DNA from 2 places in the Romboutsia sp. Marseille-P6047 genome. Region 2 is predicted to be linked to the other one. Evidence: a T-box and tRNA genes for the amino acid it is inferred to sense, from the RefSeq annotation. Region 2 holds a T-box; the other holds one or more tRNA genes.
What was found. A T-box is a leader RNA that pairs with one kind of tRNA and senses whether it is charged. The one in region 2 lies ahead of leuS (leucine--tRNA ligase), so its partner is inferred to be a tRNA-Leu.
Positions count from the first base shown of each region.

Region 1: it has a tRNA-Leu gene. The T-box ahead of leuS (leucine--tRNA ligase) is inferred to sense a tRNA for this amino acid. The anticodon was not compared.

Region 1 is NZ_UWOT01000007.1:79,096-89,833, forward strand. It holds gene trxA (thioredoxin) at 1-74, opposite strand, end outside; gene EIH23_RS08925 (sensor histidine kinase) at 210-1,436, opposite strand; gene EIH23_RS08930 (response regulator transcription factor) at 1,426-2,097, opposite strand; gene EIH23_RS08935 (hypothetical protein) at 2,233-2,412, opposite strand; gene EIH23_RS08940 (hypothetical protein) at 2,475-3,305, opposite strand; gene EIH23_RS08945 (DNA-binding protein) at 3,352-3,957, opposite strand; gene EIH23_RS08950 (radical SAM protein) at 4,206-4,895, opposite strand; gene EIH23_RS08955 (ECF transporter S component) at 4,907-5,470, opposite strand; gene EIH23_RS08960 (nucleoside hydrolase) at 5,473-6,441, opposite strand; PreQ1 riboswitch class I at 6,539-6,583, opposite strand; gene EIH23_RS08965 (PTS sugar transporter subunit IIC) at 6,864-7,898, shown strand; gene EIH23_RS08970 (TetR/AcrR family transcriptional regulator C-terminal domain-containing protein) at 7,934-8,506, opposite strand; tRNA gene EIH23_RS08975 (tRNA-Leu) at 8,646-8,729, opposite strand; gene EIH23_RS08980 (pentapeptide repeat-containing protein) at 8,783-9,865, opposite strand; gene EIH23_RS08985 (Na+/H+ antiporter NhaC family protein) at 10,111-10,738, opposite strand, start outside.
Region 2 is NZ_UWOT01000009.1:117,576-128,313, reverse strand. It holds gene EIH23_RS10800 (RidA family protein) at 1-323, opposite strand, end outside; gene ilvA (threonine ammonia-lyase) at 408-1,625, opposite strand; gene mglC (galactose/methyl galactoside ABC transporter permease MglC) at 1,829-2,863, opposite strand; gene mglA (galactose/methyl galactoside ABC transporter ATP-binding protein MglA) at 2,841-4,382, opposite strand; gene mglB (galactose/glucose ABC transporter substrate-binding protein MglB) at 4,492-5,526, opposite strand; gene leuS (leucine--tRNA ligase) at 5,751-8,171, opposite strand; T-box leader at 8,286-8,480, opposite strand; gene rsfS (ribosome silencing factor) at 8,512-8,862, opposite strand; gene yqeK (bis(5'-nucleosyl)-tetraphosphatase (symmetrical) YqeK) at 8,992-9,555, opposite strand; gene nadD (nicotinate-nucleotide adenylyltransferase) at 9,556-10,245, opposite strand; gene recX (recombination regulator RecX) at 10,485-10,738, shown strand, end outside.

The DNA of each region.
Region 1 (10,738 bases), on a different contig from region 2:
AAGTCAACTACAACTACTCCTTGTTTCTCTTCAACTTCACTTCTAAATTCTGATGTTTTTATTATTTTAGCCATTTAAATTTCCTCCTAGCCCTTCTCTATAATTATATTATGATATATTTTGATTTTAGTTATCATAATTTTAGATTTAATTTTTATAGTACAATTATACCCATAATTTGCTTGATAAATCAAATTTTTATTGTAAATTTACCTATTTTTAGGTATTTTTATTTCAAAAATAGTATATTCACCTTGTTTAGAATCAACATTTATATCATACTTTAAATTTATACTTATCATTTTAGCTATTGAAAGACCAATTCCTGATCCATCTATATCTTTACTTCTTACAATTTCGCTTCTAAAGAATCTATCAAAAACGTAAGGTAATTCATCTTGTTTTATACCAATTCCAGTATCCTTTATGAAAATACTTATATAGCTTTCTTTTTCATTTACTATAATACTAATACTATCTCCCTCATTTGTATATTTAAATGCATTTTCAATAAAAATAAGAATTAGCTGTCTTAACTTATTTTTATCTGTATGTATTATTTTATTCTTTAATTCGCTCTTTACAGTAAATTCCTTATCTTGCATTTCTGCTATTTCTTCATAATTTATATATATTTTATTAATTATATCTTCCAAGTCAGCTTCTTCCATAGTTACTTTATAAATAGAATCTTCTTTTGTTAAAGATAGTAAATCACTTATCATTTTTTTCATTCTTCTAGTTTCTCTCATAGAGTCTGCGATTGTTTCTACTTCATCACTTACAGTATTATTAGGATTTTTTAACATCCCCTCTAATTTAGATGATATTATTGCAATTGGAGTTCTAAGTTCATGAGATGCATCTTGTATAAATTTAGCTTGAGTACTCCATGCTGTTTCAATAGGAACTAAGGCTTTTCTCGTAAGATATATTGCTATAAAGTATGCTACCATTAAAGATATTAAAATTCCTATAACTAAGGAAAGTACTAATTGTTTTAGCGAACTTATTTCGGAATCTATATTTCTTATTATCTCTATAGTATATTTTCCTACAGTTAAATTTAATACTCTAAATGTATATCCATTATTTGACCATGTAAAAAAAGTATCTTGTTTTTCATCTTCTATTTCTGGATATATATTATCAAAATATCCATTATCAGTATAATACCTTACCTTTCCATTTTCATATACATATACAATATTTCTAGGATCTTCTAAAATAATTGGGTTAAAAAAAGAACTTCTATTAAATTGTATTGTTATAGACTCTAACTCCTCTTTTATTTTAGAATCTATATCACTATATGTACGTTCTTTAAAATAGAAAAATATAAATGTTGAAAAAATCAATAAAAATCCTCCTACAACAAATAGATTTATTTTTATTAACCTTCTTCTAGTATCTTCAAACACATTTTTATTTATCATCGAACATATATCCTACCTTGCGCTTAGTCTTTATATATTTATCATATCCATATTTTCCTAGCTTTTTTCTTAAATTGCTAACATAAACTTCCACAATCTCTATAGTTGCATCAGACTCAACACCCCATATCCTATCATAAATTTGTTCCTTTAATAAAATTGTTCCTTTATTAAGCAAGAAATATTCTAATAATCCAAACTGCTTATTTTGAAGCTCTATTTCATTCTCACCTATAAAAACTCTCCTTTTGCTAAGATCTAAATGTAAGTCTTGAAAATATAAACTATTTTTATCATTTAGTTTACCATTAGTTCTAAGAATTGCATAAATTCTTGCTATTAACTCTTCCATATAAAATGGCTTTGTCAAATAATCATTTGCTCCTATTGAAAAAGCACCTACTTTATCATCTAATGATTCTTTTGCAGTTAAAATTATAACTGGTGTTTCTATATAGTTATCTCTCATCTTTTTTAATATATCTAAACCATTTAAATTTGGTAACATAAGATCAAGTATTACTAAATCGTATATCCCTTGATTTATTAAATAAAGAGCTTCTTCTCCATCAGAACAAATCTCACATTGAAAGTGAGAACTTACTTCCTTTTCAATACTTTCTAAAAGTTTTTTGTTATCTTCTACTACTAATATTTTCATTGAACCCTCCACCTATTACTTCTTAAATTACATTATATACCTTTATATAAAATATTTTAATATATAATTATTTAAAATTAAATAAAGGTCAGTTTTAAAATAATTTATTTTAAAACTGACCTTTTTATTTTAGTTTTATTCAAAGTGATTATTGGAGTAATCTTGTAATATGCCTACAAAATCTTCAATACTTATATCATCTTTTGATTTGTCTGACATTTTTTCATAATACCAACTAGCAAATTCCTGATTAGCTAATAAAGAATTAAGTTTTTCATAATCTAAATTTTTAAAATCATGATTATTATCATTCATAAAGTTATACCCCCTTGTTAAGATATAATTTATTATTTATCTTAATCATAATTTTTATACATTTAGTATTTGCTAATCTGAGCTTCCTTAGATTCTAAATCTATATCTATATTGGATTTTGTATCTACATCATCATAAATATATCCAATTAATTTTATTTCTTCTGTGTATTTATATGATTTTATAGTAATTTCAGCTTCTTCTAATGGTTTAAGTGCAGAATAAGAAGATTCATGATTTATTTTTATATATTCTCCTTTTTTATTAATTTCTACTATCTTTAAGGTTATATTACCCAAATTTTTAGAAGAATTATTTTTCATTTTAACTACATATGTATCTCCATCATTAGACTCTTCGATTTTTTCAATATCTGAAAATGATAAAACTTCATATTCACCACTCTCAACTACTTCATTTGACTTTTCACTTACCTTTACACTTCCATCCTTAAAATTTACAACTACATCATTATCATTTGTTGTATACGCATATGAAGTTATATTTATACCTTCACTTGCTTCTTTAACTTTAAATGTAGCTTTAAATACATCACCCGGTAGTAAGGTCATATCAAGAAACATCTTTGATTCAGATATTATTTTACCATCATTATCTAATTCATTATATATTATCCAAATATCAGATATATTAAAATCTGATACGTTTTTTATCTTATCTATAATCATTCCATTATTTTCTTTATTATGTATTTGACTAATATTTATTTCATCTATTGATAATGCTTTAGCTTTACTTTTTTCAATTAATGTTCCGTTTAAAGTAACCTTATTATCATTTTCAATATTATTTTTATTGCATGATACTAATCCAATTATACTTACTACTAATATAAATATTATTAGTATTGATTTATTGAGTATTTTAATCATATTTTAATGCACCTCATATTTAGTATCTATTTCTCTGTTATTAAACTTATAATAAATTTTTATATTCTTTCATAAAATCCTTTAATGCTTGAGTTATTATTTGCTGTTTAGTAAATGATGAATTACTACATAGCCTTTCAAAGTCTTCCCATGTATTTTTTTCAACTTTTATACTTGCAGTTTTTAATTCTTTTAACTCTAGTTCTTCAATTAATATATCCTTTTTCTTAGTTGTTTTTTTAGGTTTCATCGATTTATAATCTTTTACTTCTAAATACCAATCATATACCTCACATATTTTGTCCAAATCTTCCTGAGTTATATTAATTTTTCTATCTTTTTTAGGCTTTGAATTTCCTTTAGTAAGTTTATTTTTACTAGATTTACCTTTATCATTTACATTTTTATTTATTTGCTCAAATGATATTTGAGTTTCTTTTTTCGAATTTATTTTAGGTTTTGATATTTTAATATCTTTCTCTAAATTAGAATTGTAAGAAACATATTTTCCATTTTCAGACTTATATCCCATCTTGTTTAAGAATTTTCTTAAAGTAGTTGTACTAATTCCAATATCTTTAGCTATATTTTCAAAGCCTATATTTTTATCCTGAAGTTTTAAAAACTTGTCCAATCTTTCGTTACCTTTCATTTGTTCCTCCGTATGTCAACTTCACATTTATGTATTTGTAAATGTTTTCCTAATTATTTTGTAAAATTTTATTTCAATATACATCCAACATAATAATGTTAATGTATTATATCTATTCAATACTTACGTTAATGTATTATATCTATTCAATACTTACATATATAATAAATATAATACATTAATATTATTACTATAGCAAATTTATTTTAAAAATAAAAATAAGCGGTATATATAACCGCTTATTTTTATTAATCTCCAACTCCAAAATCTGTATTATTATAAAGAATGTCGATTTTAGGATTATCATCTAGGTATTTATATTTTTCTACAAACCATTTTACAATCTCCTCATCTCTTCTTATACTGGTACTATTATTCACAAATACATTTATAGTTGCATGTTCAAAATTATTTAATATTATTTCCATATCTTTATCTATCATTTCTTTTGTTTGACCTACTATACCAACTAACATACATGGTGAATCAAAATGATTTTTTAACTCTTCTACTGTTTTAAACCTTGCATTTTTATTTAAAATTATATTTCTAAAATCATAATCAAAAGTTTCTACACCTATTTTAAAAATTATAGGCACTCCAAAAAAATCTCTCATTTCATTTAATTTATTTCTATAGCACCAATGGCTTTCTAAAAAAAGCTTTTCTATTTTTTTTTCATTTATTATTTCCTTTATTCTACTTAAAGTTTGTTTTGGAAGTTCAAAGCAACTTCCTGAATTTATAACTTCTAATACTTTATACTTTCCAGTTATATTACTTAAAACTTCAAAGTTAACTTTATTTATTTCATCTTCTATTGTAGAATTATCTTCTATATAATCACAAAAAGCACATTTCCCCCATATACAAGGAAATCCCTTTAATAAAACTATTTCTCTTTTATTTTTATTTTCTATAACACTATATCTATCCATAAAATATCTCCTTATTTGCTTATGCTAAAAGATGTTTTTAAGCTTTTAGGCATTACATTCATAGCCAAATTAACTAAAATTACACCTAATAACTTATCTATATAATCAGTTACTATTTGAGTTAAAAATATATTGCTAAATAAATTTCCTACACTTAATACCTCTAAAACTTGAACAATATATGCTGAACCAGATGATGTAACTCCTCCAAATACTACAGCTGCTACCATTGCACTTATTATTGAAGTTGGAAGAACAAATATAAATGTTCCAATAGGAGTTTTCTTTCCTTCTAGCATTCCTTTTTTAAACATAATCCCTGCAAGTAATCCTGTACTAATTTGTACTGGTGCAAAATAAAGAGAATATATATCAAAAGTCATTCCACTAACTATACTACCAAGAAACCCTGATATAACAGCATACTTAGGACCTAGAATTGCAGCAATTAAAATAGTACCAATTGAGTCTAAATATATTGGAAGTTTAAGACTTAAAGCTATAAATGCACCAACTACATTTATAGAAATACCTAAACCTACAAGTGCAATATTTTTAATAGATGTATTTTTCATATTTATATAACTCCTTTTACTGAATCTATAATATTTTCATATCCTTTAAATAACCTTTTTAAAAACATATACATAAATTTCTTTTCATCAACTTCGGTTAAAATAAAGGCATTTTTTTCTTTCTTATAAAAATCAAAAGAATCTACTATAGATTGCCCCATAGCTATTCCATCTTCTACAATTTCCACAAAAGACTCAAAACCATTACATATGCTTCTATCTATAAAATATGCAACTGCCAATGGGTCATTTATCACACATCCAATTATACCTTCTTGCTCCCAATGAAAATCTACATAGAATCTAGTAATTTCAGTTATATATTTTGCTAGTCTACTATCAAGCCTATTTATAAACTCTATAATGTTTGGTGTAAGTACGATTTTTCTAGTTACGTCTAATCCTATCATATGAATTTGTTTAGGTAAGTTTTTATAAACATAATCTGCTGAATGAGGATCTACCCAATAATTAAACTCTGCTACAGGAGAACAATTACCATGAATTTTAAAAGCTCCTCCCATAGATACAAACTCATCTAAATTATCAAATGCTTTTTTATCTTTCATAATAGCCTTTGCTATATTAGTCAATGGTCCTAAAGCTATTATAGATACATCTTCATTTTCTCTTAATGTTTTTATTATAAAATCTACGCCATTTTTATTTATAGGTATATCTTTTATTCTCTCATAAAAGTTTTCTCCGATTCCATCCTCTCCATGAGTATCTTGAGCTGTTACTAGCTCTCTTTTTAGAGGCTTTTCTTCTCCTATATATACTGGTATATTTAATGAAGAGCACATCTGAAGTGCTTTTAGAGCATTTTCAGCTCCTGTTGAGGCTACTACATTACCGCTACATGTAGTTATTCCTAGTATTTCTAGCTCTGGTGAGTTTACAGCTAGAAGAATTGCCAGCGAATCGTCTATTCCTGGGTCACAGTCAATTATTACCTTTCTTTTTTGCATTGCAAATTCCTCCTAAAAAATAATTTAAAGGAGAACCATATAACTTTTACAACAAAAGTTATATCTAAGGATACAACTTATATACTGCCAATATATAAATACCTTAGTTTTTTATACTTGGAGGTTCTCGAACAAGTCCCAGTAAAAATTAGTTATATCTAATATCTACTAGTATTATATATTCATAAACATTATATCATACAATATAAACTTTACAAATATTTTGTTAACTAACTTTTAAAATAAGTATTTTCGACATTTTTTGATTTTTTTTAACTTTTTTTATAAAATCTATTTACTTTTATAAAAAGATACATTATAATCGTTATTAATCTAACAATTCAATTTTTATTAAGTGATTGAATTGAAGGAAAACAGTATCATTAGGACTTATAAAATATATAAATCAGGAGGTAATAAGTATGATACAAATATTAACAGGTACTGCTTTATTATTAGTAGTATTAGCTTTATTCACATTATTTAGTTACAAAGCACCACAAGGTATGAAAGCAATGGGTGGCCTTGCAAACGCTGCTTGTGCAAGTTTCTTAGTTGAAGCATTCCATTTCTCATTCTTTGGTGAAGTTTTAGGAATCAAATTCTTAGAAAATGTTGGGGCTGCAAACGGTTCTTTAGGTGGTGTTGCTGCTGCTACATTAGTACCATTAGCATTAGGAGTTTCTCCAGTTTATGCTGTAATGGTTGGTTTAGCTTGTATGAACTTTAAAATATTACCAGGTTTCATAGCTGGTTACTTAATTTCTTTCGTAATCAAATTCTTAGAAAAGAAAATACCAGCTGGACTTGATTTAATAGTTATAATAGTTGTTGCTACTCCATTAGCTTACTTAATAGGAGATGTAACAAGCCCAGTAGTTAACGGTGTATTATCAACAGTAGGATCTGTTTTAACTGAAGCATCTTCTGCTTCTCCAATATTAATGGGTATAATACTTGGTGGACTTATAACAGTTGTTGCTACTGCTCCACTTAGCTCAATGGCATTAACTGCTATGATAGGTTTAACTGGTGCTCCAATGGCAATAGGTGCATTATCAGTATTCGGTTCTTCTTTCATGAACTTTGTATTCTTCTCAAAAATGAAGTTTGGTTCTAAGAAAGATAATATAGCTGTTGCTATAGAGCCATTAACTCAAGCTGACTTAATATCAGCTAACCCAATACCAGTATATGTTACTAACTTCATAGGTGGTGCTATGTCTGGTGTTATAATCGCTTTAATGGGACTAACAAACAACTCTCCAGGAACTGCTACTCCAATAGCTGGTCTTGCTGTAATGTTTGCTTACAACCCAGCAACAAAAGTTATAATAACAGCTGTAGGATGTGCTTTAGTAAGTATATTAGCTGGATTCATAGGATACGCTATATTCAAAAATTACAAAATAACAACAGCTGACGTAGTTAGAGGAGAATCTAACGAAGCTGCTTAATAAAAAAAGTCGTTATCAATATTGGTAACGACTTTTTAATATTTTATTTTAGTTTCGATTATATCTAAAACCGAATGAGATATTAGGTATTTATAAGTATTAAACATATCATTTCCGTTATTATCATTATCAGTATTCAACCATAATTCTAACGAAGAAACTAATCCTATGGTATAATACCTTGCTACACTTTCCTTAGTCATAATATTAGTTAATTCTGTTTCTTTTATTCCATATTTATCTAAAATTTTATTAAACATATTGTATATACTATTAGATAATATTTCTTTAAATGAATTTTGACCTGTAACTTCAAAAGATCTGCTTATGAACTCCTTATTTTTATCTAAGTGAATAAATATCATTTTTAATGCTTCTAATTCCATATCCTTATCTATAAGTTCATATACATTTTTCATTATATATTCTTCAAAGCAATATTCTAATATTTCATACTTGTCTTTGAAGTAATTATAAAAAGTAGGTCTAATAACTCCAGCTCCGTCTGTAATCATTTTAATAGTTATTTTTTTAAAGGAACTATTCAGCATAAGTTCTTTAAAACTATCTGCTAGTAATTTTTTTGTCATCTCCTTTTTTCTTTCCATGAATCATCCTACTTTCATTTATATTTATAAGATAAATATATTACATTTTCATTTATAAATCTATATATATTTACTTAAATTACTAATAATTTATTACATGTGAAAAAAGCGTTGATATTAAAATATCAACGCTTTTTAATGGTGCGGATGAAGGGAGTCGAACCCCCACGCCAAAGGCGCCAGATCCTAAGTCTGGTGCGTCTGCCAATTCCGCCACATCCGCAAGATTTATTATACTATAAATGTAGCAGAATTTATAACTTAACGCAACATAATTTAATTGTTTTTTGCTTTTTTTATTAATGTTGCAACTCCTACTCCCATCATGAGTATTCCCAATAGCATTTCCGTATTAGCAAGCATATATGTACGAGGTATAGGTTCTGAATTTATACATCCAACACCTGCAAACATACCTACACTTAAATTAAATGCTTCATTTATAACACTTAATATTTCTTTTAAATTTGTACTAGAAAGATATCCAATTGAAAGCCTTATAGTTTCATCTCCAACTTTAACTCCTATAAATAAATATAATATTGTATATATAATCATAATACTAATAGATGTAACTACTGGAAATAGTGCTCTTTGACCATAACCACATGATATCCAATATATATATGACCCTATTTTAGGAGTTATTTTTTTTAATGATTTCCTTTCAAAAACCTTACCTAAATAGTAGTATTCTGAAGAATTATCTGGTAAGTTATTTTCCTTAAATTTATCTGATAAAGTTTCATAAGTCATATAAATCCCTTCATATTCCTGTTTCGTTTTTTCCCTTGGAATTATTTTATCAAAACAAGTCTTTTCATCAAATTTTGTTTTATCTTCATCTGTAAAGTCTAAATCTATAATATAACAACTTAAAGTTTTAAACCCAGATAAATTACAATCTTTAAAATTAATTTTATCTAGCTCACAATTTTTTATTATACATTTTTTCATATAAGTAAGTTGAAATGATGTATTTATTATTTCACATTCTTCAAACAAAGCTAGAGATAAATCACAATTCATAAATTTAGAGTATATACTACATTTATAAAAACTACAACCTAAGTTATCCTTATTATTAAGAGATGGTAATTTTTCAGTTCCTTCTTTAATAAAAGAACAATTTTCAAATATAACTCCACCTTTATAGAAATTACAATTTTCAAATACACAGCCTATAAAGTTACAATCTTTGTATTTTATATTTTTAAAATTACAATCTATAAATTTCGTACAAAGTATATCTTTACTTTCTATAATCCTAAAATCTGCCTCATCTAAAATACCATCTTTTCCAAATTCAATACCTTCAAAATTTTTAAAACTATACTCTTTGCAAGGAGTATAATCCATTACATTCTCCTTGTTCTTTAGTATATATTTCATTATATTTTCATTATTTTTTTCTATTTATTATTTGATTATTGATAGAATGTCGTTCTTCTTTAAAGTTTATATATGCCATACGTAACTCCTTATAACGTTAAAAAACATAAGTTTAAGGGATTAGTTAAAGTAATAAAAACTAATTGTAATTTATTATATAAATAATCCCCTTTAAATTATATTCTATCTATTTTATATATTTTATATTCTACTTACTCTACTTTCTTTCCTAAAACTTGAATACCAATAAACAATGCTATTATTGATAACGGTAATACAATATATATAGACATTCCTAAACCTACTGGTATATACCCAAATATAATAGTTATTACAGCTGTAAATAAGGCATATGGCAATTGAGTTTTTACATGGTTAATATGATTACATCCAGCTCCCATTGATGATAATATTGTTGTATCTGATATTGGTGAACAATGATCTCCAAATATCGCTCCTGTTAATACTGCACTTGTACTTACTATTATAAATGACATTTCTAGATTCATAGAATATGCTAATGGAATTGCTAATGGCATAAGTATTCCCATTGTTCCATATGATGTACCTGTTGCAAATGATATTATAGCTCCAAGTAAAAATATTATAGTTGGTAACAAAAATGGAGGAATTGCATCGGATAATAAGGTAATTAAATATTTTGCAGTACCTAATTCTTTAATTACAGAACTTAATGACCATGCACATACTAATATAACACAAGTTATTAATAAACGTTTAAGACCTTCCATCCATATATCTATAGCTTCTGAAAAAGTAAATATCTTCTTAGTTGTTGCCATAATAATAGCAACTATACCTGCAAGTAATGATGATTGA
Region 2 (10,738 bases):
TCTACACAAGCTCTAGCTGGCTTGTTTTCACCAAAGAACTCTGCATAAACTTCATTTATTAAAGCAAATTCATTCATATCTTTTATGAATACTGTTGATTTAACTACATTTGAAAAATCAGCTCCTGCTTCTTTTAATATAGCCGCTACATTTTCTAATGATTGCTTTGTTTGAGCCTTAACATCTCCTTCAACTATTTCCATAGTCTCTGGTACAAAAGGAACTTGTCCAGATACAAATAATAAATTTCCAGCTTTTATAGCTTGAGAATATGGTCCTATTGCTTTTGGTGCATTATCAGTATGTATTACTTGTTGTTTCATTTTTAATTCCTCCTAAAATCTATATAATCTTTAATACTTTACTTTATATTATACTACCCTATAATAAAAATTGTATATATTATTTTATAAATCTTTTATCTCAAATCCAGCAGATTCTATATCTTTTTTTATTTTTTCTATATGATCATGGTCAAATGTTTCTAATACAAATTCTGCAAGTTGTTTTCCTATATATGCTCCAGATGATAATCTAGACTGATTTGCATTTAATATGTTAGCTTTATTCTCACTTATTATTTTTGTTAATTGAGAGAATCCACCTGGTTGATCCACCATTGTTACACCAAATGAGTATCTTCTACCTTCTTTAGCTAGTCCTGTACCTATTATTCTATATAAATTATTAACATCTACATTTCCACCAGATATTATACAAACAATATTTTCATCTGATTTAGGAACATATTTTTTACTTAACAATGCAGCAGTTGTTACTGCACCAGATCCTTCTGCTACAACTTTTAAGTTTTCCATTAAGTACACTATACCTTGAGCTATTTCATCTTCTTCTACAAGAACTATTTCATCAACTAACTCATTTATTATTTCAAATGTCATATCTCCAGGAGTTTTAACAGCTATACCATCAGCTATTGTAGTAGCATTAAACGCAGTTGTAACTACTCCATGTTTTACAGATTCATGCATAGAAGGTATATTAGCAGTCTGTACTCCTATTATTTTAACGTTTGGATTTAATGCTTTTGCTGCAACTGCAACACCTGCTATTAATCCTCCTCCGCCTATTGGACATAAAATTGTATCAACTTTATTATCTAATTGTTCAAATATTTCAATCCCTATTGTTCCTTGACCTGCTATTACATATTTATCATTAAACGGATGTAAAAATGTTGCACCAGTTTCTTTTTGTATTTCAACTGCTTTTGCATAAGCATCATCGTATACTAATCCATTTAAAACAACTTCTGCTCCATAACCTTTTGTTGCAGAAATTTTTAATAATGGTGCGGTAGCAGGCATTACTATTGTAGATTTAATCCCGCTCATTTTAGCCCCTAATGCAACCCCTTGAGCATGATTGCCTGCACTTGATGCAATTACTCCATTTGCTTTTTCTTCATCTGTTAAATTTGCTATTTTATTACAAGCTCCTCTTACTTTGAAAGACCCTGTTCTTTGTAGGTTTTCGCATTTATAAAAAACGTTTGCATCGACCTTATTACTTAAGCCTGCACATTCTAATAAATCAGTTTTCTTAACTATATCTTTTATAGTTTCCTTTGCTTGCTTTATGTCTTGTAATGTAACTTGTAACATAATCGTCCCCCTAAAATTCATATTGATTTAGATAGTCATTTTTTTAACATTTAAGTGTGTTATTTTTTCCACAAACTAATTATATTATTAATAACTAGCTTTAGTCAATAATTATTAAATAAATTAATTATTTTTTTGACAAAAAAAGACTATTTGCCACTGAACAAATAGTCTTTTTATATTTTTAAAATTAAATTTATAAATTATTTTTTCTTCATGTACTTTCTTGTATCAAGTGCAACTGCCGCTATTATTATTACCCCCTTTATAATAAACTGTAAGTATGTACTTACACCAATAAATGATAATCCATAATTTAAAACTTGGAATATTAATACTCCAGTTATTATTCCACCTATACTACCAATACCACCAGAGAAAGATACTCCTCCTACAACACAAGCTGCAATAGCATCCATTTCATACATTAGTCCTGTATTGTTAGTAGCACTACCTACCCTAGCTGCTTCTAAAGATCCTGCAAGTCCATACAAAAGACCTGCCATAACGTATATTATTATTAGATTTCTAACAACATTAACACCAGATACTTCTGCTGCTTCTGGATTACCTCCTATAGCAAACATGTTTTTACCAAGCTTAGTTTTATTCCATATAAGCCACATTATTATACAAGCTATTACTGCATAAATTATAAGATATGGTAATCTAAACTCTCCTAATTGAAAACCTCCAACTGCTAACTGTTTAAATCCTTTATCAAGACCTGCTATAGGTTGTGCTCCGTATGGAGGTCTATCAAAGTATAAACTTGTTATACCATAGGCCAAAAGCATAGTCCCCATAGTAGCTATAAAAGGTGGTGTTTTTAATTTTGCAACTGCAAATCCATTTATTCCACCCATTATCCCACATATTATCATTACAAATAATATTACTGCAACCACCGGCAATTTTTGTAAATTAGGATACATTCTATATGCATAGTCTGTTGCTTGTAGCAATGATGCTGATACTACAGCAGCCAAACCAATTATACGACCAGCAGAAAGATCTGTACCTTGAGTTACTATTATTCCACCTATACCTAGTGCTATAATCATACGTGTAGAACATTGTGCTAGTATATTAGTTAAGTTTTTTATAGAAAGAAAGCTTGGTTCTATTATAATTATACCTATAAGTATAATAAACAGAACTATTGGTATTACATTATTTCCAGCCCACTCTATAATATTAAAAGATTGCTTTTCATTAGTTAGTGACTTTGTCTTCATGGCTATCCCCCTCTATAAACTTCGCTGATAATTTCATTATCTCTTCTTGCGTAGTATTTTTTGAATCTACAATTCCTGCAACTCTACCATTACTCATTACTAATATTCTATCTGTTACACCTATAAGTTCTGGCATTTCCGAGGAAATCATTATAATCCCTTTTTCTTTACTTGCTAAGTCATTTATAAGTTGATATATTTCATATTTTGCTCCTACATCTATTCCCCTTGTAGGTTCATCTAGCATAAGTATTTCAGGATTAGTTAGTAACCATCTTCCTATTATTACTTTTTGTTGGTTACCGCCTGATAAGCTTCCTATACTAGTTTTTTGCGATGGGGTTTTTACATTCATAGAATCTATAACCCACTTTGTATCTTTTCCCATTTTCTTATCAGATAAAAACAATACATTAGATTTATAAGAATCCATATTCGATATAACAGAGTTAAAATTTATACTAAGTTGAGGAAATATTCCCGTAGTTCTTCTTTCTTCTGTAACTAAAGCAAAACCATTTTCCATAGATTTTCTAGGATTTTTGTTTTCAATCAACTTTCCATGTAGCTTAATTGTTCCTTTATCTATATTTCTCATTCCAAACAATGCTTCTACAACTTCAGTTCTTTTCGATCCAACTAACCCAGCTATGCCAAGTATTTCACCTTTTCTTAGTTTAAAACTAACATCTTTTAACCCAAACTTTGTATTTTCACTTAACCCATCAACTTCTAATATAACTTCGCCAGGATGATTTTCTTTTGGTGGGAATCTATTTGACATATCCCTACCAACCATCATACTTATAATCTTATCTGTTGTTAACTCTGATGCATCCTTAGTCTCTATTAATTGTCCATCCCTCATTACAGTTACTTCATCTGATATTTTTAATATCTCTTCCATCTTATGTGATATATATATTATTGCTACATTTTTATTTTTTAACTTTGTTATAATTCTAAATAAATGTTCTACTTCCTTTTCTGTAAGAGATGACGTAGGTTCATCCATAACTATAACTTTTGAATTATAAGAAACTGCTTTTGCTATTTCTATCATTTGCATTTGAGATACTGATAGATTTCCAACTTTCTCTCTAGGATCTACATCGATATCTAAATCCTTGAAAATTTCTAAAGTATCTTTATACATCTTATTTTCATCTATAAATAATCCTTTTTTAGGATATCTTCCAAGCCAAATATTATCTAATATATTTCTTTGTCTAACTTGATTTAGTTCTTGATGAACCATTGATACACCATTATCAAGTGCTTGTCTAGTATTTTGAAATTCTATTTCTTTTCCTTCTAAGTATATTTCCCCTGAGTCTTTCTTATAAATTCCAAATAAGCATTTCATTAAAGTTGACTTTCCAGCACCATTTTCTCCCATAAGGGCATGTACTGTTCCTGGTCTAACATTTAAATTTACATTATCTAAAGCTTTTACACCTGGAAACTCTTTAGTTATATTTATCATCTGTAAGATGAATTTATTATCTATCTTATCCAATAGTTGATACCCCCTTTAGACGTTACCTATATATTTTAATTTAATACCTAAGAACTTATTTTATATTTATAAAAGCTCTTAGGTATTGAGTAATCTTTATAATATTATATTACTTAGCTTCATCTAAATTATCTTTAGTAATTCCTATATATGGTACACGAACAGCTTTAGTATCATCTAACTTCCATTCTGTTCCTTCTACTGGATCTTTACCGTTAGCTAAATTTACACATAAATCAATAACTGCTTTAGCTTGGTTTGGAGCATCATTTAGTACTGTCCCTACAACCTTATCATTCTCTATAAGAGTTACTATTTCAGGTATAGCATCAACACCTACAACTGGCATAAATTTATCCCCTGTAAAATATCCTTCTTTTTCAAGAGAAGCAACAGCACCTGAAGCCATACCATCATTATTACAAATTACAAATTCTATTTTATCTCCAAACTTAGCTAACCATGCATCCATTTTTTCAGTTGCTTTAGCTGCATCCCACATACCTGTATCTATTGCTAATTCTTCAGTTTCTATACCTTTCTCATTTACTGTTTTTATAACCCATTCAGTTCTAGCTTCTGCATCTGGATGTCCTGGTTCTCCTTTTATTAACACATATTGTATTTTTCCATCTCCATTTTTATCCCATTTTTCTTTGTTAGCTTCCCATTCTTTAGCCACAACTTCTCCTTGAATAACTCCTGATTCCTTAGATACAGTTCCTACATAATATGCCTTGTCGTAACTTGCTAAAGCATCTGCATCTGGCTCTTTATTAAAGAATACTACTGGTAAATCTGAAGCTTGAGCCTTTTCTATCACTGAACTTGCGGCTTTTGGATCAACTAAGTTTATTGCTAATACATTAGCACCCTTAGCTATCATAGTATCAATTTGATCTAATTGTTTTGCTTGGTCATTTTGGGAGTCATCTACTGTTATTTCTGCTACATCTTTAGCATTTTCCTTTAACTCTCTACTAACTGCAGATATAAAGTTATCATCTGCTTTATAAACTGTTGCACCTATTTTAGGCTGATCTGATGAGTTAGTTCCATCTCCTGAATCACTTGATGAACAACCTACCATTGAAAATAACATTGTAGCTGATAATCCTAATGCTAAAATCCCCCTCTTATTCATATAAATCCCCCTCTAATCTTTAGTTTTAACACTATGAAAGTGTTTTCCCTATAATTATAGATGATTTTATTATAATTTTCAATAAATTATTTTATAATTAAATATTTTATAATAACGTTACTAATTATATGTGTTTTTAACACTATTTTAATTATGTATATAAAAAGTAGGACTATTATGTTTTAAATAAAACAAAATAGTCCTACTTTTATATACTTTATATGTTATTTAACAACTATATTAACTAATTTCTTAGGAACTGCAATAACTTTAATTACAGTTTTACCATCAACTAAAGCCTTTATTTTTTCATCTGCCATAGCTAAACTTTCCATTTCTTCTCTAGATACATTAGCTCCAACTGTTAACTTTCCTCTTACTTTACCATTAACTTGAACTACAACTTCAACTTCATCTTTAACTAATGCAGTTTCATCATATTTTGGCCAGCTTATATCAAATACACTGCCTTCTTTACCTATCATAGTCCATAATTCTTCTCCCATATGAGGAGTAAATGGAGCAAGTATAGTTACTATAGTTTCTATACCTTCTTTTATAACTGCATTATTTCTATTATCTAACTCTTTGTACTTATACATTTCATTTATTAATTCCATTAAAGCAGATATAGCTGTGTTAAATCCAAACTTTTCACTTAAATCTTCTGTAACTTTTTTAAGTGTTGCATGAATTGTATATCTCATAGCCTTATCTTCTTTAGTTAATTCACCTATAGTACAGTCATCCTTAGCAATATCAGCTAATTCATCAACTAATCTGTAAACTCTATTTAAGAATCTATAACATCCTTCAACACCTTGTTCAGACCAATCTAAATCTCTTTCTGGCGGTGCTGCAAATAGTACAAATAATCTCGCTGTATCAGCCCCGAATTCTTCTATTATTTCAAGAGGAGAAACTACATTACCTTTTGACTTACTCATCTTAGTACCTTCTTTAAGAACCATACCTTGAGTTAATAAGTTTTTAAATGGCTCTTTGAAGTCAACAAGTCCCATATCATTAAATGCTTTTACAAAGAATCTTGAGTACAGTAAATGCATTATAGCATGCTCTACACCACCTATATATTGGTCAACCGGCATCCACTTATTAACTACTTCTGAGTCAAATATATTTTCAGTATTCTTAGGATCTATGTATCTTAAGAAGTACCAAGAAGAATCCACAAATGTATCCATTGTATCAACTTCTCTTCTAGCTGGTTTACCACAACAAGGACAAGCTGTAGTCATAAATTCTTTTGAAGTTGTAAGTGGAGATTCACCTTTACCTGTAAACTCAACATCTGTTGGTAATAATACTGGTAAATTTTCTTTTTTCTCTGGAACTACACCACAATCATCACAGTAAACAACTGGAATTGGACATCCCCAGTATCTTTGTCTAGAAAGTAACCAGTCTCTTAATCTATAGTTAACTGTTTTCTTTCCTATTTTCATTTCTTCTATTTTTTCTATTATCTTATTGAAAGCTTCAGATGCATCCATTCCATTAAATTCACCTGAGTTTATCATTTTATTTTCTTCATCTATTACTGGTAATATCTCTAAGTTGTATTTTTCAGCAAATTCTCTATCTCTTTCATCATGAGCAGGAACTGCCATTATAGCACCTGTACCATAATCTGCTAATACATAGTTTGCTATCCATATTGGAGCTTTTTCTCCTGTTAAAGGATTAACTACATATTTGCCTATAAACATACCTTCTTTTTCTACATCTGTAGAAGTTCTTTCTATTTCTGTCATTGTGTGCATTTTTGCAACAAACTTTTCTACATCTGCTTCATATTCTGTTCCAGCAACTAGATCCTTAACTAAATCATGCTCTGGAGCAAGTACCATATATGTAACACCATGAACAGTATCTGGTCTAGTTGTAAATACTGTCATAGACTTATCAGTTCCATCTATATCGAATACTATTTCAGCACCTGTACTTTTTCCTATCCAGTTCTTTTGCATTAATTTAACTTTATCTGGCCATCCATCTAAAGTATTTAAATCTTGAAGTAATTCTTCAGCATAGTGAGTAGTTTTAAAGTACCATTGTTCTAAATCTTTCTTTATAACTACAGAATCACATCTTTCACATTGTCCTTGAACAACTTGCTCATTTGCAAGAACTGTTTCACAAGATGGGCACCAGTTAACAAAAGATTTCTTCTTATATGCTAATCCATGTTCTAAGAATTTTAAAAATATTTCTTGAGTAAATTTGTAATATTCTGGAGTAGAAGTTGCAACTTCTCTATCCCAGTCATAGCTAAGACCCAATAATTTTAATTGGCCTTTCATATCTTCTATATTTTCCATAGTCCATTTATGTGGATGTATACCATGCTTTATAGCTGCATTTTCTGCTGGAAGACCAAATGAATCCCATCCCATTGGATGAAGTACATTATATCCTTCCATTTTTTTAAATCTAGCAACAACATCACCTATAGAGTAGTTTCTAACATGACCCATATGTATTTTCCCTGATGGATATGGGAACATTTCTAAAGTATAATAGTTTGGCTTAGAATTATCTAGTGTATTAGTTTTATACTGATCATTTTCAGCCCAAGTTTTTTGCCATTTAGCTTCTACATTTTTATGATTGTAAACGCTCATTAAAATTTCCTCCTTTGATATTTTGATTAAAATAGTCTATAAAAGTTATTTTATCCATGTTTAGATAAATTTAACTTATATAATAAAAAAATCCTCAGTCTCTAAACAATATTGTTTAGGGACGAGGATTATATCTTCGCGGTACCACCCTAATTAGTCTAAAATTAGACTCTCTTAGATAGTTTTTATGCCAACTACGGCCAAATAGATTATTTCTAGCAAGTTCAAAGTTCTAATTTACTAGTTCACAGCAACCACTAGCTCTCTGATAAAATTTTTGCTTTTACTACTCTAGTCTACTTGATATATTTATTATTTATAATTAATTATATTATCATTATTATGCTAAAGTGTCAATATCTACGTATGGAGCGTCTTTCCATAATTTTTCTAGGTTATAGAATCCTCTTTGTTCTTCATTAAATATATGAACTATAACATCGCCATAATCAAGAAGTACCCAAGTTTGACTTTCATATCCTTCTTTTCCTCTTGGCTCTATTCCAAGCTTTGTTAATTCATCTTCTACATTATCAGCTATAGCTTTTACTTGTCTTTGAGAACCAGCTGTAGCTATTACAAAGTAATCACATAAGCTAGATACTGCTCCTATATTTATTATAGATATATCTTGACCAATTTTATCGTCTATTGCATCATATATTACTTTCGTCATTTCATTTACTGTCATTTTAATTCCTCACTTTCCTAATTTTAAACACGTTTTATTATTATATCATAAATAGTGTATAGTAAGCATCTTATTTTTAAACTGCATCTATCTATTATATACTATTATTTCATAATAATAATTTTTTAGTTATTTTTTCATTATATAATTACGTGCACTTACAGTTCTTGGGTGTATCAACTGATTATTATCTATTACAAATTTTATCGTGTTATTAAATGATATGAGTAATGCCTCATCTAATTTACCACTATAAGTTAATTCTCTTAATAAATCTACATTTGGAAAATTCCTATCTTTTTCTATTAAATCTGCCATATAAATTATTTTTTCTAATAATGACATATTTTCTTTTCCTGTTGTATGATATCTTATAGCATCTAGTATTTCTATGTCATTTATTTCAAATTCATATCTAGCTATGTATGAACCTATAATACTGTGAGATAAAGCTAAACTTTCCATTTCTAATTCATCTAATTTTATATTATATTTTCTAACATAGTAATCGACTTCTTCTAAGGTTAAATATTTAGCACAATCATGTACTATACCTGCTATGTATGCTTTTTCATTATCACAATTATATATTTCACATAACTTTACTGCACATTCTGCTACATTTAAAGAATGATTTAATCTTCTTTTAGGTAACATATCTTTTAATTTTTCATTTATATCCGTTAAATTCATTTACTTTACTCCTATTTTATATAAATTTTTCTCACGCATATATTTTTCTACATTTTCTGGTAATAAATATTTCACTGACTTTCCAGACTTTAGTTGCTGCCTTATGTAAGTAGATGATATATCTAAAGATGGAACATATACGCTTATAATTTTAGCATTATATTTTTCTTCTAAATTTTCAATTTTCTCTTGTGCTTCAAGTAAACTTATTCCCGGTCTTGTTGCTGCTATAAAAGTAGCTAGTTTAAAATTTTCCTCTACTTCTTTCCAAGTTTCAATATCACAAATTGCATCTGCACCTGTTATAAAGAATATTTCACAATTGTTATATTCTTTTTTTAGATGTCTAAGTGTATCTACAGTATAAGTTTTATTTTCATTTTCTATTTCAAAATCCAATACTATAAAGTTCTCATTGTTTCTTGTAGATATTAAAACCATATTATATCTATCATATTTATTAGTTACATTTTCTAACTTATGAGGAGGATTTCCTGTAGGTATGAATATAATCTTATCTAACTTATACTTATCTCTAATAAACTCTGCTGTTGCTAAATGTGCATAGTGAATTGGATCAAAAGTTCCCCCCATAATTCCAATCCTTAATTTAGAGTCACTATTTTTAAATTGTTCTAACTTATGAGTATTTATATCTTTTGCTCTTTTAAGTAGATCTTCAATGCTCATATTTAATCTCCTTTTTCAAATATATTTTCATTGTATCATTATTTTTATTTTATTTAGGTAATAATTTGTATTTTTTAGTATATAATCATATTTATACATATCTTTACTTTAAAAATTAAATTTTAACATTGATTCAACTAATTATTTAGTCAACTATCTGATATTTTACATTATTTTATATAAAATTCAAGATGTAAATATACAGATTAATATAAATAGCATTATTAAGGAGTTTACATATGGCTATAATTACGAAAATAGAACAACAAAAGAAAAACCAAGATAGAGTTAATATTTATGTTAATGGTGAATACTTCACTGCTATATTTAAAGAATTAGTTTTCACATTTAACTTGAAAAAAGGTGATGAAATTGATGAAGATTCATTAAGATCACTATTAAATGATGAAATGTATATAAAGGCTAAAAATAAAGCTCTTAATATATTATCTAAGGCTGATCAATCAGAAAGAAAAATAAGAGAAAAATTATC